Regions from separate parts of the Cupriavidus sp. CP313 genome, predicted to be linked through region 1. Evidence: predicted binding sites of a transcription regulator. Region 1 holds the regulator's gene; the other holds the start of a gene.
What was found. Region 1 encodes sigma-54, which starts transcription at its own class of promoters, with help from an activator protein. Its sites were predicted from a motif close to TGGCANGNAANCTGCTTT; they were not measured.
Positions count from the first base shown of each region.

Region 2: ACW4E8_RS07780 (circularly permuted type 2 ATP-grasp protein) is a predicted target of sigma-54. The motif match lies at 1,921-1,938, and genes of this name have one in related genera.

Region 1 covers NZ_JBSVZB010000002.1:271,409-278,820, forward strand. Annotated here, with positions in the region: gene ACW4E8_RS03475 (cation:proton antiporter domain-containing protein) at 1-673, opposite strand, end outside; gene ACW4E8_RS03480 (KpsF/GutQ family sugar-phosphate isomerase) at 817-1,800, shown strand; gene lptC (LPS export ABC transporter periplasmic protein LptC) at 1,844-2,473, shown strand; gene lptA (lipopolysaccharide transport periplasmic protein LptA) at 2,580-3,230, shown strand; gene lptB (LPS export ABC transporter ATP-binding protein) at 3,288-4,088, shown strand; gene ACW4E8_RS03500 (RNA polymerase factor sigma-54) at 4,224-5,705, shown strand; gene hpf (ribosome hibernation-promoting factor, HPF/YfiA family) at 5,754-6,104, shown strand; gene ptsN (PTS IIA-like nitrogen regulatory protein PtsN) at 6,560-7,015, shown strand; gene hprK (HPr(Ser) kinase/phosphatase) at 7,096-7,412, shown strand, end outside.
Region 2 covers NZ_JBSVZB010000004.1:265,122-272,533, reverse strand. Annotated here, with positions in the region: gene edd (phosphogluconate dehydratase) at 1-1,173, shown strand, start outside; gene ACW4E8_RS07785 (gluconokinase) at 1,323-1,829, shown strand; gene ACW4E8_RS07780 (circularly permuted type 2 ATP-grasp protein) at 2,163-3,638, shown strand; gene ACW4E8_RS07775 (alpha-E domain-containing protein) at 3,706-4,659, shown strand; gene ACW4E8_RS07770 (transglutaminase family protein) at 4,707-5,546, shown strand; gene ACW4E8_RS07765 (peptidase) at 5,662-6,483, shown strand; gene ACW4E8_RS07760 (alpha/beta fold hydrolase) at 6,506-7,312, shown strand.

The DNA.
Region 1 (7,412 bases):
GGTTCAGCATGAACAGTTCCTGCGAGCGGCGCGCCGCCACCACATGGAACCAGCGGCTCATCAGGCGCTGGCCGAGGAAGAAGATGGCGCCCAGGGCCACCACGATCTTGACCGTGGCCAGGCCCAGCGCCACCATCAGGTCGCCCGGATCGCGCGACAGCGCCGGGATCACGATCAGCAGCGGCACCACCGCCAGATCCTGGAACAGCAGGATGCTGATGATGTTGCGGCCCTGCTCGCTTTCCAGCTCCATGCGCTCGGACAGCATCTTGGAGACGATCGCGGTGGAAGACATCGCCAGCGCCCCGCCCAGCGCCACCGACGCCTGCCAGGACAGTGGGAACAGCCAGTTGAAAGCCCAGCTGGCCGGCACCACCGCCAGCATCGACAGCACCACCTGCGAGCCGCCCAGGCCGAACACCAGCCGCTTCATCGAGCGCAGCTTGGTCAGGTTGAACTCCAGCCCGATCGAGAACATCAGGAAGACCACGCCGAATTCGGCCAGGTACTTGGTCTGCGCGGTGTCGCTGGCCAGCCCCAGCGCATGCGGACCGATCAGGGTGCCGACGGCCAGGTAGCCCAGCATCGGCGGCAGCTGCAGCATGCGGAATGCGACCACGCCGAAGACGGCGGCGGCCAGCAGCACCAGGGTCAGTTCCAGCGGAGAATGCATCAGGCGGTCTGGGTGACCGGCCAGGCGCGCGTCCGACCCGGCACGGGCACCCTGCCGGCAAAAAATACGGCGAGCACGGCAAGCACGACGTGCGCCATGGGTCGGGCCAGGCGCCATCGCATTCGTTGGTATACTTCGTCGCCATGATAGCCAATTTCGATGCGGATCGAGCACTCAGGCTCGCCCGCGACACTCTCCAGACCGAAGCCGATGCGGTTTCCGCACTTTCCGGACGCCTGAACGGCGACTTTGCCCGTGCCGTGCTGCTGATCCTGCAATGCACGGGGCGCGTGGTCGTCTCGGGAATCGGCAAGTCCGGCCATATCGGACGCAAGGTCGCGGCCACGCTGGCCTCTACCGGCACGCCGTCGTTCTTTGTGCACCCGGCCGAAGCCAGCCACGGCGACCTGGGCATGGTCACGCGCGACGACGTGCTGATCGCCTTCTCCAATTCTGGCGAGACCGGCGAGCTGCTGTCGATCATCCCAATCGTCAAGCGCATCGGCGCGCGGCTGATCTCGGTCACCGGCAACCCCGACTCCAACCTGGCCAAGCTGGCCGACGTCCACCTGGACGCGGCGGTCGAGAAAGAAGCCTGCCCGCTGAACCTGGCGCCGACGGCCAGCACCACCGCGGCGCTGGCGCTGGGCGATGCGCTGGCGGTGGCGGTGCTGGATGCGCGCGGCTTTGGCGAGGAAGACTTCGCCCGCTCGCACCCCGGCGGCGCGCTCGGGCGCAAGCTGCTGACCCATGTGCGCGACGTGATGCGCACCGGCAACGCCGTGCCCGAGGTGCGTGAAAACACGCCGCTGGCCCAGGCGCTGATGGAAATCACCCGCAAGGGCATGGCCATGACCGCCGTGGTGGACCCGGACGGACACGCCATCGGCGTCTTCACCGACGGCGACCTGCGCCGCCTGCTGGAAACCCCGCGCGACTGGAAGACCGTGCCCATCGGCGAGGTCATGCACCGCAATCCGCACGTGGTCAACGAGAACCAGCTCGCCGTCGAAGCGGTGCAGGTGATGGAAGCCAACCGCATCAACCAGCTGCTGGTGGTGGATGACGACGGCCGCCTGACCGGCGCGCTGCATATCCACGACCTGACCCGCGCCAAGGTCATCTGAGCGGGCGCGGGCCCGGCACAACCGGCACAACGCCAAGGACACCATGCAGGCACTCCTCGCCTCCCTCAGCGGCATCGTCATGCGGCTGCTGCCGCTGCTGCTGATGGCCTTCGTGGCGGGCAGCACGTTCTGGCTGGTCCAGATCAACTCCCCCAAGGAAGACCCGGCCGCGCAAAGCACCAGGAAGCATGAGCCTGATTACTTCATGGACCGCTTCTCGGCCACCGAGCTGGCGCCGGACGGCAGCACCAAGATCCGCTTCACCGGCGATCGCATGGTCCATTTCGAGGACGACCAGACCTACGAGGTGACCCGGCCCGCCATGCGCGCGTACGAGCCGGACCGCCCGCCGGTCACCGCCCGCGCCGATATGGGCCGCATGAACGCCGAGGGCTCGGTGATCGACCTGTACGGCAACGGCTTCGTCATGCGCCAGCAGGGCGTGGACGTGTCCAAGGACCCGCAGCTGACCGCCGCATCCAGTTATTTCCAGCTGCTGGTCAATGACGACATCGTCAAGACCGACAAGCCGGTCAAGCTTACGCGCGGCCCGTCGGTGATGACCGCCAACGGCCTGATCTTCAACAACGTCACGCGCGAAGTACAATTGCTCGGCAATGTACGCGGCACCATCATCACCGGGCCGTCCCCGGGCCGCGCGCCGGGGTCCTGATCCCGATCCCCGGCCCGGGGGCCGCGCACGCAGTGCCGGCATGCGCAGCCGGTCCGCACCAACCCGCACCAACGTACCCAGACGCCCTCAAGCAACCCCTGCCAACATGACTGCTTCCCTGACGACATCGTCCCGTCGACGCACCGCCCCGGCCCTGCTCGCCCTGGCCATGGCCTTCGGCCTGCTGGCCCAGCCCGCCCTGGCCGAGCGCGCGGACCGCGACAAGCCGATGGTGCTGGAGGCGGACAACGCCAGCTACGACGACGTCAAGCAGATCTATACGCTGACCGGCAACGTGGTGCTGACCAAGGGCACCATGATCCTGAAGTCAGACGCCGCCGAACTGCGCACCGACCCCGAGGGCTACCAGTTCGCGGTGGCCACCGCCAAGCCGGGCAAGCAGGCCTACATCCGGCAGAAGCGCGAAGGCGTCGACGAATACATCGACGGCTGGGGCGACCGCATCGAGTACGACGGCAAGCAAGAGTACTCCAAGCTGATCGGCAATGCCCGCATGGCGCGCCTGCAGGGCGCCAAGCAGGTCGACGAGATCCGCGGCGCGGTGCTGACCTACGACAGCCGCAAGGAGTTCTACACGGCCGCCGGCGGCGGTAGTGGCGACGCCACGGGCGCCAATCCGTCCGGCCGCGTGCGCGCGGTGCTGTCGCCGCGCCAGGACCAGAAGGCCGGCGCCACGGGCAACGGCGGCTCGCCGCTGGACCTGAAGCCGGCGCCCGCGCCTGCCAACAAACCCTGACGCCTGGCGCCGGCTTGCCTGCCCGCGCCAGAAACGCCTGAACGCCTGACTGTGCCTATGACCGATACCGCAACCATCGCCGACAAGCCTTCCGTCGAAGCCTCCGCCATCCTCCCCGGGGGCAGCACGCTGGTCGTGCGCCACCTGAAGAAGCGCTATGGCTCGCGCACGGTGGTCAAGGACGTCTCGCTCGACGTGAAGAGCGGCGAGGTGGTCGGCCTGCTCGGGCCCAACGGCGCGGGCAAGACCACGTCGTTCTACATGATCGTGGGCCTGGTGGCGCTGGACGAAGGCGATATCGTGCTCGACGGCGACCACATCAGCGGCCTGCCGATCCACGAGCGCGCGCGCATGGGGCTGTCGTACCTGCCGCAGGAAGCCTCGGTGTTCCGCAAGCTCAACGTCGAAGAAAACATCCGCGCGGTGCTGGAGCTTCAGGTGAACAACGGCAAGCCGCTGCCCAAGGCCGAGATCGAGCGCCGCCTGGATTCGCTGCTCGACGACCTGCAGATCGCGCACCTGCGCAACAACCCGGCGCTGTCGCTGTCGGGCGGCGAGCGCCGCCGCGTGGAAATCGCGCGCGCGCTGGCGTCGTCGCCGCGCTTCATCCTGCTGGACGAGCCCTTCGCCGGCGTGGACCCGATCGCCGTGGGCGAGATCCAGCGCATCGTCAGCTTCCTCAAGGCACGCAATATCGGCGTGCTGATCACCGACCACAACGTGCGCGAGACGCTCGGCATCTGCGACCACGCCTACATCATCAGCGAAGGCACGGTGCTGGCCGCGGGCCAGCCCGAGGAAATCATCGCCAATGACGCAGTGCGGCGCGTCTACCTGGGCGAGAACTTCCGCATGTGATGCAGCGGCCTGCCCTGGAGCGGCAGGCCTCTTCGCGGGCGCGCGTGGGCCCTCCCACAGCCAGCGGCGATCGGACCGCATAAGCGATAGCAATTTCCGTTCCAACAACGGATAGTTGCGCATAGAATAGGTCGCATGAAACCGTCGCTACAGCTCCGTCTTTCCCAGCATCTGGCCCTGACCCCGCAACTGCAGCAGTCAATCCGGCTGCTGCAGCTCTCTACGCTGGAACTGCAGCAAGAGGTCGAACAGGCGCTGACGGAAAACCCGCTGCTCGAGCGCGAGAACGACTGGATCGAAAGCCCGCTGCGCGTGGCGGCCGACGGCTCGGTCAACCTGCAGAGCGCACCGGCGCCCGCCCCGGCAGAGCCCCAGGGCAATGGCGAGGCCCGCGCCGACGGCGCGGGTGACGACGACAGCTATGGCGACAGCGGCAACGGCGACGACTATGGCAGCGGCGACTGGAGCCTGGACGACTTTGCCCGCCGCCCCCAGGGCGACGAGGACGAAAAAACGCCGATGCAGCTGCGCGAAGCCGAGCCCACGCTGCGCGAGTACCTGATGGAACAGCTCACGCCGCTGAAGGTCTCGGCGCGCGACAAGGGCCTGGCCATCTTCCTGATCGAATCGCTCGACGACGATGGCTACCTGAGCGCATCGCTTGAGGAGATCTGCACGGAGTTGCCGGAAGAACTCGAGTTCGAGATCGACGAAGTCCACGCGATCCTCACGCTGCTGCAGAGCTTCGACCCGCCCGGCGTGGGCGCGCGCAACGCCGCCGAGTGCCTGGCCCTGCAGTTGCGGCGCCTGACGCACCCGCAGCGCGAGCTGGCGCTGAACATCGTCACCAACCACCTGGAGTTGCTCGCAGTACGCGACTACACGCGGCTGAAGAAGGCGCTGCAGGTCGATGAAGTGGCGCTGAAGTCCGCACACGAACTGATCCGCTCGCTGGCGCCCTACCCCGGCCATGCATACAGCCGCCCGGAAGCCGACTTCGTGGTGCCGGACGTGTTCGTGCGCAAGGGTGGCGGCGGCTGGATCGCGCAGCTCAATCCGGATGTGATGCCGAGGCTGCGCATCAATGATATGTATGCACAAATCCTGCGTGGCGCGAAGGGTGAGTCCGGCACGGCCGGGCTGCAGCAGAAGCTGCAGGAGGCGCGCTGGCTGATCAAGAACATCCAGCAAAGGTTCGACACAATCCTGCGTGTCTCGCAGGCCATTGTCGAACGTCAAAAGAACTTTTTCAGTCACGGCGAAATCGCCATGCGCCCCTTGGTTTTGCGGGAGATTGCCGATACACTGGGTTTACACGAGTCAACCATCTCCCGGGTGACGACCAATAAATACATGGCAACGCCGATGGGTACTTTCGAACTGAAGTACTTCTTCGGCAGCCACGTGTCCACCGAAACCGGTGGCGCGGCTTCATCAACGGCCATCCGCGCCTTGATCAAGCAACTGATAGGAGCCGAAGACCCGAGGAATCCCCTTTCCGACAGTCGCATTGCCGAACTGCTGGGTGAGCAAGGCTTTGTTGTTGCGCGCCGCACTGTAGCCAAGTATCGCGAAGCCCTGAAGATCCCCGCAGTCAATCTCCGCAAGTCTTTGTAGCCGAGCCCACCGCCTGCCTGGTGAGGCTCTTTCAGAAGGAGAAGCGCTATGAACTTCAAGATCAGTGGACACCACCTGGACATCACGCCCCCTCTGCGTGAGTACGTGGAAACGAAGCTGGAGCGAATCGTCAGGCATTTCGATCAGGTCATTGGCGTTAGCGTGCTGCTCTCTGTCGACAACCACAAGGAAAAGGACCGGCGTCAGTACGCGGAAATCAATCTACATCTCAAGGGCAAGGACATCTTTGTCGAGGCGCATCACGAAGACCTATATGCAGCGATCGACGCACTCGTCGACAAGCTGGACCGTCAGGTGATCCGCTACAAGGATCGCGTGCAAGGCCACGACCGCGAAGCGGTCAAGTACCAGATGGCCGCAGCGCAAATGCAGCAATGACCGTGCCCGGCAGCCCCGCAGCGGGCTGCTGAATCAGGATTGAACAGGCAAGCCGCGCCACGAAGCGCGGCTTTTTTGCGCCCTCGCGTTCCGGGTTGCCGCCGGCATGCCGCGCCCGCACTGGCGGTGCGGCCCGGCTGTGGCGCCGGAGCCAACGCTTTTCACCCGAATGGGCAAGGGTGTTCGCAAGCGCTGCGCCAAGGTGTATGCTGCGCCATACAAAGAGAGGGAATCCTGGCCGCGCCCCGCATCGGTGCGCCGGCCCCCGGCCCGGAGGCACGATTGCATCACCATGTATCGTTCTGCACCGGCTTGCCCCGCTGCGCTGCACAATGCGGGGGTAGTCGCTGCTCTATAATGGGCCGGACGCCTCCGGCCAGGCCAACGGCAGCCCGGGGCCAGCCCACTGCCCGGCGGAACGATCCGCCCGCTAACTGAAATCCTGCGCATCGCCCATGAATCGTTTGGCCAAATTGCTGCCACCCGGCAACATCACCCTCGACGTCAGCGTCACCAGCAAGAAGCGTGTGTTCGAGCAGGCCGGGCTCCTCTTCGAGAACAACCATGGTGTGGCGCGCGCCATCGTGACGGACAACCTGTTCGCGCGCGAGTCGCTGGGATCGACCGGCCTGGGCGCCGGCGTGGCGATCCCGCACGGCCGCATCAAGGGCCTGAAGCAGCCGCTGGCCGCCTTCATGCGCCTGGCCGAGCCGATTCCGTTCGAATCGCCGGATGGCAAGCCGGTATCGCTGCTGATCTTCCTGCTGGTGCCCGAACAGGCTACCCAGCAGCACCTGGAAATCCTGTCAGAAATCGCGCAACTGCTTTCCGACCGCGACATGCGTGAAGGGCTGGCCACGCTGCCCACGCCCGATGCCGTCCATCAGTTGCTGATCGCATGGCATCCCTGATCCCCTGATCCCCCAGGCGGGCCGGCACCAGACCGGGCAGGCGCCAGGCGCTTAGCAAACCGCCCCACCAGTCATACCGCATGGAACTTACCGGCGTCACCTCCCAGTCCATCTTCGACGACAACGCGGCCGACATCAAACTCTCGTGGGTGGCCGGCCTGGAAGGCGCGGACCGCGCCTTCGACGTGGAGTTCGCCCGCGAAGCCACCTCCGCCGCCGACCTGGTGGGCCACCTGAACCTGATCCACCCCAACCGCATCCAGGTGCTCGGCAAGCCCGAGATCACTTATTACCAGCGGCTGGACGACGAGACCCGCAAGCGCCAGATGGGCGAGCTGATCCTGCTCGAGCCGCCCTTCCTGGTGATCGCCGACGGCATGGAGCCGCCGCCCGACCT
Region 2 (7,412 bases), on a different contig from region 1:
GGCCTGCACCTGCCCGGCGCGGCCTTCGTGCACCCGGACAGCGGCCTGCGCGATGCGCTGACCGCGGCGGCCGCGCAACGCGCGATCGCCCTGCGCGCGCGCGGCGACGAATACCTGCCGCTGGCGCGCATCGTTGACGAACGCGCCATTGCCAACGCCATGGTCGGCCTGCTGGCGACCGGCGGCTCCACCAACCACACCATCCACCTGGTGGCGATGGCGCGCGCCGCGGGCATCGTCATCGACTGGAATGATTTCGACCTGCTGTCGCGCATCACGCCGCTGCTGGCGCGCGTCTACCCGAATGGCTCGGCCGATGTGAACCACTTCCATGCCGCGGGCGGCGCCGGCTTCGTCATCCGCGAACTGCTGCAGGCCGGTCTGCTGCACGAGGACGTGCAGACCGTGGTCGGCCCCGGGCTGGCCCGCTATGCGCAGGAGCCGGTGATGACCGACGGCGTGCTGCGCTGGCGCGACGGCGCGGCGCACAGCGGCGACGCGCAGGTGCTGGCGACGGCCGCGGAGCCTTTCTCTGCCGAGGGCGGGCTGCGGCTGATGCAGGGCAACCTGGGCCGCGGCGTGATCAAGGTCTCGGCGGTGGCGCCGGAGCACCGCGTGGTCGAAGCCCCGGTGCGGGTGTTCGATGCGCAGGAGGCGCTGCAGGCTGCCTTCGATGCGGGCGAGCTGACTGGCGACCTGGTCGCGGTGGTGCGTTTCCAGGGGCCGAACGCCAACGGCATGCCTGAGCTGCACCGCCTGACCCCGGTGCTGGGCGCGCTGCAGGACGCCGGCCACAAGGTGGCGCTGGTGACCGACGGCCGCATGTCCGGCGCGTCGGGCAAGGTGCCGGCGGTGATCCACGTCGGCCCCGAGGCGCTGGCCGGCGGCGCGCTGGCGCGCGTGCGCGATGGCGACCGCATCCGTGTCGATGCCGTCGCCGGCACGCTGCAATGGCTGGGCGACGAAGGCGAATTCGCGGCGCGCGAGCTGGCCGCGGCGCCGGACGACGATTTCGCGCAATTCAGCCTGGGGCGCGGCCTGTTCGGCCTGTTCCGGCGCCATGCGCGCATCGCGGAAGAGGGCGGCAGCGCACTTGACCTGTCCGAGGCGGATGCCGAAGCCGGAGCAGGCGGGCGCCAACGTACCGCAGCGGCGCAATCCGTCGCACAATAGCCAGGCCTGAGGCCGATTTTCCCCTGAAGTTCCCTGCGGGGCGGCAGCGCCCCCGGACGTCTTTGCGCCGCCGCAAGGACGTCCAGCTGGACCGATAAGGACAGACAAGGATGGCGACACCATCCGATACCAAGACCGACGGAGCAGACATGATCTATATCCTGATGGGCGTTTCCGGCAGCGGCAAGACCACGGTCGGCCAGTTGCTGGCGCAGCGACTGGGCTGCGGCTTCCATGACGCCGATGCATTCCACAGCGACGCCAACAAGGCCAAGATGCACGCGGGCATCCCGCTGACCGACGAAGACCGCTGGCCGTGGCTGGCGGCCATGCGCGCCGCCATCGACGCGGCCCGGGCCGAAGCCCGCACCCATGTCTTCACCTGCTCGGCACTGCGCCAGGCCTACCGCGACCGGCTGACCCCGCCCGACGGCGGCGTGACCTTCGTCTTCATGAGGGGCGATGCGTCGCTGATCGGCATGCGCCTGTCCGCGCGCACGGAACACTTCTTCAACCCCGACCTGCTGCAAAGCCAGTTCGATACGCTGGAAGAGCCCAGCGACGCGCTGGTGCTCGACATCCGCCAGTCCCCCGAGGCGCTGGTCGCCACCATCCTGCAGGCCACGGTGCCGCAGGGCGCCGGCGCGGCGCGCTGACCGGCTGACCGCGCCGACCGTTCCGGCCGGCCCGTTCCCGCGCAGCCCGCAAGCGGCCGCCAGCCTGGCTGGCGGCCGTTTTTGCGTGCGCTGGCAGACATCTTGCTAGTTCACTTTCCGTGCCGGCCGGCACCCGCCAGCTTGCGGGTTTCGCCGGTACGGGTATGCTGAAAGGGCCAGTGACTCGACAGTATCGCCGTGAGCGCCCCGAACGGGCAGGCGCGGCGGGCTGGGGACAGGAAAGCCAGGGCAAAACCAGGGCAGCCGGTAGCGACCCCGAAGTCGCAGTGAAGCGGTAGCACCGGAAGCCCGCGACATGGAGGAACGGCCATCATGGCGGGGCGGTATTTCGACGAGATGCTGGACTGGCGCACGGACGGGGCGCAATGGGTCATCCAGGCGGGGCAGGCATTGCCTGAAGGCGCGGTGCGCCCGCATTACCGGCATTTCGCTGACTGGCTGGCGCGGCAGTCTGAAAGCACGATGGGCAACAAGCGCGCCGAGGCCGACCTGATCTTCCGGCGCGTGGGCATTACCTTTGCCGTCTACGGCGACAAGGATGAAGCCAACAGCGGCACCGAACGCACCATTCCGTTCGACGTGATCCCGCGCATCTTCCCGGCCAGCGAATGGGCGCTGCTGGAAAAAGGCCTGCGCCAGCGCGTGGCCGCGCTCAACCGCTTTGTCCACGACATCTACCACGGCCAGGACATCATCCGCGCCGGCGTGATCCCGCCCGACCAGATCTACAACAACGCCCAGTACCGGCCCGAGATGCTCGGCGTCAACGTGCCGCACGACATCTATGCGCACGTGGCCGGCATCGACGTGGTGCGCGCCGGCGAGGGCGAGTTCTACGTGCTGGAAGACAACCTGCGCGTGCCCTCGGGCGTGTCGTACATGCTGGAAAACCGCAAGATGATGATGCGGTTGTTCCCGGACCTGTTCGCGCGCAACCGGGTGGCGCCGGTGGCCCACTATCCTGACCTGTTGCTCGACATGCTGCGCGGGGTGTCGCCGCAGGCCATTGCCGATCCCACCGTGGTGGTGCTGACGCCGGGCATGTACAACTCGGCGTACTTCGAGCATGCCTTCCTGGCGCAGCAGATGGGCGTGGAGCTGGTCGAAGGCAGCGATCTCTTCGTCGAGGACGATCACCTGTTCATGCGCACCACGCAGGGCCCGCAGCGCATCGACGTGATCTACCGCCGCGTCGACGACGACTTCCTCGACCCGCTGGTGTTCCGCCACGATTCCTCGCTGGGCGCGGCCGGCCTGCTGTCGGTCTACCGCGCCGGCAACGTGACCATCTGCAACGCCATCGGCACCGGCGTGGCCGACGACAAGTCGATCTATCCGTACGTGCCCGACATGATCCGCTTCTACCTGGGCGAAGAGGCGATCCTGAGCAACGTGCCGACCTATATGTGCCGGCGCCCGGACGACCTGCAGTACGTGCTGGACCATATGGAAGCGCTGGTAGTCAAGGAGACCCACGGCGCCGGCGGCTACGGCATGCTGGTCGGCCCGGCCGCGACGCGGGCCGAGATCGATGCCTTCCGCGAAGTGGTGAAGGCGCGCCCGGAGCAGTACATCGCGCAGCCGACGCTGGCGCTGTCGACCTGCCCGACCTATGTGGAGTCGGGCATCGCGCCGCGCCATATCGACCTGCGCCCGTTCGTGCTGTCAGGCAAGGAGGTGCGCATGGTGCCTGGCGGGCTGACCCGCGTGGCGCTGCGCGAAGGCTCGCTGGTGGTGAATTCCTCGCAAGGGGGCGGCACCAAGGACACCTGGGTGCTGGAACGATGAACGCGACCCCCTTGATGACCGCCGCAATGACCGCCATGGCGACCGCCGCCACGCCAGGAGAGCCCACATGCTGAGCCGCACCGCCGACCACCTGTTCTGGATGGCCCGCTACACCGAGCGCGCGGAGAACACCGCGCGCATGCTCGACGTCAACTACCAGACCTCGCTCCTGCCGCAATCGGCCGAAGTGGCCGAGCAGGGCTGGTGGGCCATGCTCGATATCTCCGAGCTGACCGAGGTCTTCGACCACAAGTACGGACTGCTGTCGCGCGATGATGTGATCGACTTCATGGTGCGCGACATGACCAACGCCTCGTCCATCATGAGCTGCCTGCGCGCGGCGCGCGAGAATGCGCGCGCGGTGCGCGGCTCGCTGACCACCGAGGTCTGGGAGACCGTCAACACCACCTGGCTGGAGGTGCAGCGCCTGATCGCCGACGGCGTGCTGAAGGAAGACCCGTCGCGCTTCTTCGAATGGGTCAAGTTCCGCTCGCACCTGGCGCGCGGGGTCCAGTTCGGCACCATGCTCAAGGACGATGCCTTCCACTTCATGCGGCTGGGCACGTTCCTGGAGCGCGCCGACAACACCGCGCGGATCCTCGACGTCAAGTTCCAGGCATCGGGCAGCGACGAGAGCGATGCCAACCGCGACCAGAATGATTTCTATCACTGGGCCGCGGTGCTGCGCTCGGTATCGGGCTTCGAGGTCTACCGCAAGGTCTATCGCGCGGTCATTACGCCGCAGCGCGTGGCCGAGCTGCTGATCCTGCGGCCCGACATGCCGCGTTCGCTGGTGTCGAGCATGGACGAGGTGGTGGCCATCCTCCACACGGTGCGCAACCAGCAATCGGCGGAAACTGAGCGCCAGGCTGGTAAACTCCACGCCGACCTGAAGTACGCGCGCATCGACGACATTTTCGCTGTCGGCCTGCACGCGTACCTGACCAGCTTCCTGGAGCGCATCGGCGATCTCGGCAATGGCATCAGCCGGGACTTCCTCGTGCCGCTGCTGGCTGCCTGAGATGGGCCGCCGGCAGCCTCCATGTGCCGCCGCCGCGCCCTGATACCGTGAAATACAAGATCCACCACCATACTGTCTACCGCTACGCCGAGCCGGTGCGCCGCAGCGTGCACGAAGTGCGGCTCGAGCCGCGTTCGGGCCCGCTGCAGACCGTGCACCGCTGGCAACTGGTCGCGCCTGGCAATCCGTCGGCGGCGCACGACGGCTTCGGCAACATCGTGCACAACTTCACGGTGGCCGGACCGACCAGCACCATCTCGATCGAAGCCAGCGGGGAGGTGGAAGTGCTGCCGCCGCATGGCGACCTCGACCGGGACGGCCACCATGCGTTCTGCGACGCCCCGCCCCCCGGCGAATCCCGGGTGTCGCCGCTGTACTTCCTCGGCAGCACGCCACTGACCTCGGCGCCGCCGGAGATGCAGGCGTTTGCCGCACCGTTCCTGGCGGCCGGGCACGAGATTCCGGCGCTGCTGGCGCTGGCCCAGGGGATTGCGGAGCGGGTGCGCTACAAGCCCAACACCACTGACGTCGGCACCTCGGCGGCCGAGGCCTTCAGCCTGGGCAGCGGCGTGTGCCAGGACCAGGCGCAGGTGATGGTGGCGGCGTGCCGGGCGCTGGGCATCCCGGCACGCTATGTGAGCGGATACTTCTACGATCCGGCCGCGATCGAAATGGCCAGCCATGCCTGGGCCGACGTATGCCTGGACCCGGCGCGCGAGGTGTGGTGCAGCGTCGACATCACCCACGGCTGCCTTACCGACGAGCGCCATATACGCCTCGCGGTGGGGCGCGATTACGCGTCGGCCGCACCAGTCAGGGGCATCCTGGAAGGGGGTTCCGGCGAGACGCTCGAAGTCGATGTGAGCATCACGCCGCTTTTCACCTGATTAGGTGCCTGATTCCAGACGGGGCGCGGTGCCGCGGTACGGGCGCTAGAATCCGGGGTATGCAGGCCATCGGCTGGCCACTTCCGGCTGCCGCAAAGCACACCAAAACAAGACCATGACTTACTGTGTAGCCATGCGGCTGGATGCCGGCCTGGTATTCCTGTCCGATTCCCGCACCAATGCGGGGGTAGATGCCATCTCCACGTCGCGCAAGATGACGGTGTTCGAAGAACCCGGCGACCGCGTGATGGTGCTGATGACCGCCGGCAACCTGGCGATCAGCCAGTCGGTGCGCCAGATCCTGGCCGAGAACCATGACGAGAAGCGCTCGTTGTGGACCGCTCGCGACATGTTCGAGGCCGCTTCCATCGTCGGCGAGGCGGTGCGCCAGGTGCACAAGCGCGACGCGCATGCGCTGCGCGATGCCGGCATCGAATTCAATGTCAGCCTGATCTTCGGCGGCCAGGTGCGCGGTGAGCGGGTGCGCCTGTTCAACATCTACGCGGCGGGCAATTTTGTCGAGGCCACGCCCGAGAACTGCTACTTCCAGATCGGCGAGGCCAAGTACGGCAAGCCCATCATCGACCGCGTGGTGCACCCGTCGCTGCCGCTGGCCGAGGGGGCCAAATGCGCGCTGATCTCGATGGATTCGACGCTCAAGTCGAATATCTCGGTCGGCCTGCCGCTGGACCTGCTGGTCTATGAGGCCGATACGCTGTGCGTGACGCGTTTTGTCAATATCGACGAGCGCAACGTCTACTTCCGCATGATCCGTGACACCTGGGGGCAGCGCCTGCGCCAGGTCTTCGGCGAGATCCACAACCCGGACTGGGATCCCGGCGCGCCAGCCGAATTTTCGCTGGCGCGGCCCGGCGAGGCCGACCGCTGGGGCCAGCCGGTGCGCGCCAAGCGCAATCCGTCGCGTACCCAGGACTGAGGGTCGGGCGAGGAAACAAGCGATGCGCGAGATCATTCATTTTTCCCATGCCAACGGCTTTCCGGTGACCACCTACCGCAAGCTGTTTGGCGAACTGGACGGCGACTTCGAATTCCGCGCCGTGGACCGCTACGGGCACAAGCCTGAATTCCCGGTGACGCGCGGCTGGCCGCACCTGGTGGAGGAGCTGCTCGGCGAGATCGACCGCCAGTACCGCGAGCCGGTGTGGCTGGTGGGCCATTCGCTGGGCGGCTTCCTGTCGCTGATGGCGGCGCTGCGGCGCCCGGAGCGCGTGCGCGGCGTGGTGATGCTGGATTCGCCGATCATTGCCGGCTGGCGCGCGTCGCTGCTGAAGACCGCCCAGATGTTCGGCATGGACGAAAAGCCCGGCCCGGCCGCGGTGACCAAAAACCGGCGCACCCACTGGCCGGATGCCGAGGCGGTCTGGGAACACTTCCGCGCCAAGCCCAACTTCGCGGTGTGGGACCAGGAAGTGCTGCGCGACTACGCCATCCACGGCACCGAACCGACCGGCAAGCACAACGAGCGGCGGCTGCGCTTTGACCGCGAGGTCGAATACTGGATCTACCGCACGCTGCCGACCAGCCTGGGGCGCAAGGTGGCGCGCGGCGCGCCGGTGCCGGTCGGCTTTGTTGCCGGCACGCGTTCGCGCGAGGTGCGCCAGTGCGGGCTGGGTGCCACCCGCAAGCTGGTCGGCCCGAACCTGCGCTTTATCGAAGGCGGCCATCTGTACCCGATGGAGCGGCCGCAGGAGACGGCGCAACTGGTGCGCGACCTGATCGGCGCGATGCGCCGCGAGGGGCGCTGAGGCGCGCATATGGGGGTCATGCAGGGGCTGTGCGGCGCATGCGCCGCAACACACCGGGATAGCCTGTTGCAGCCCCGCCGAGGAGGGGGCTGTCACAATT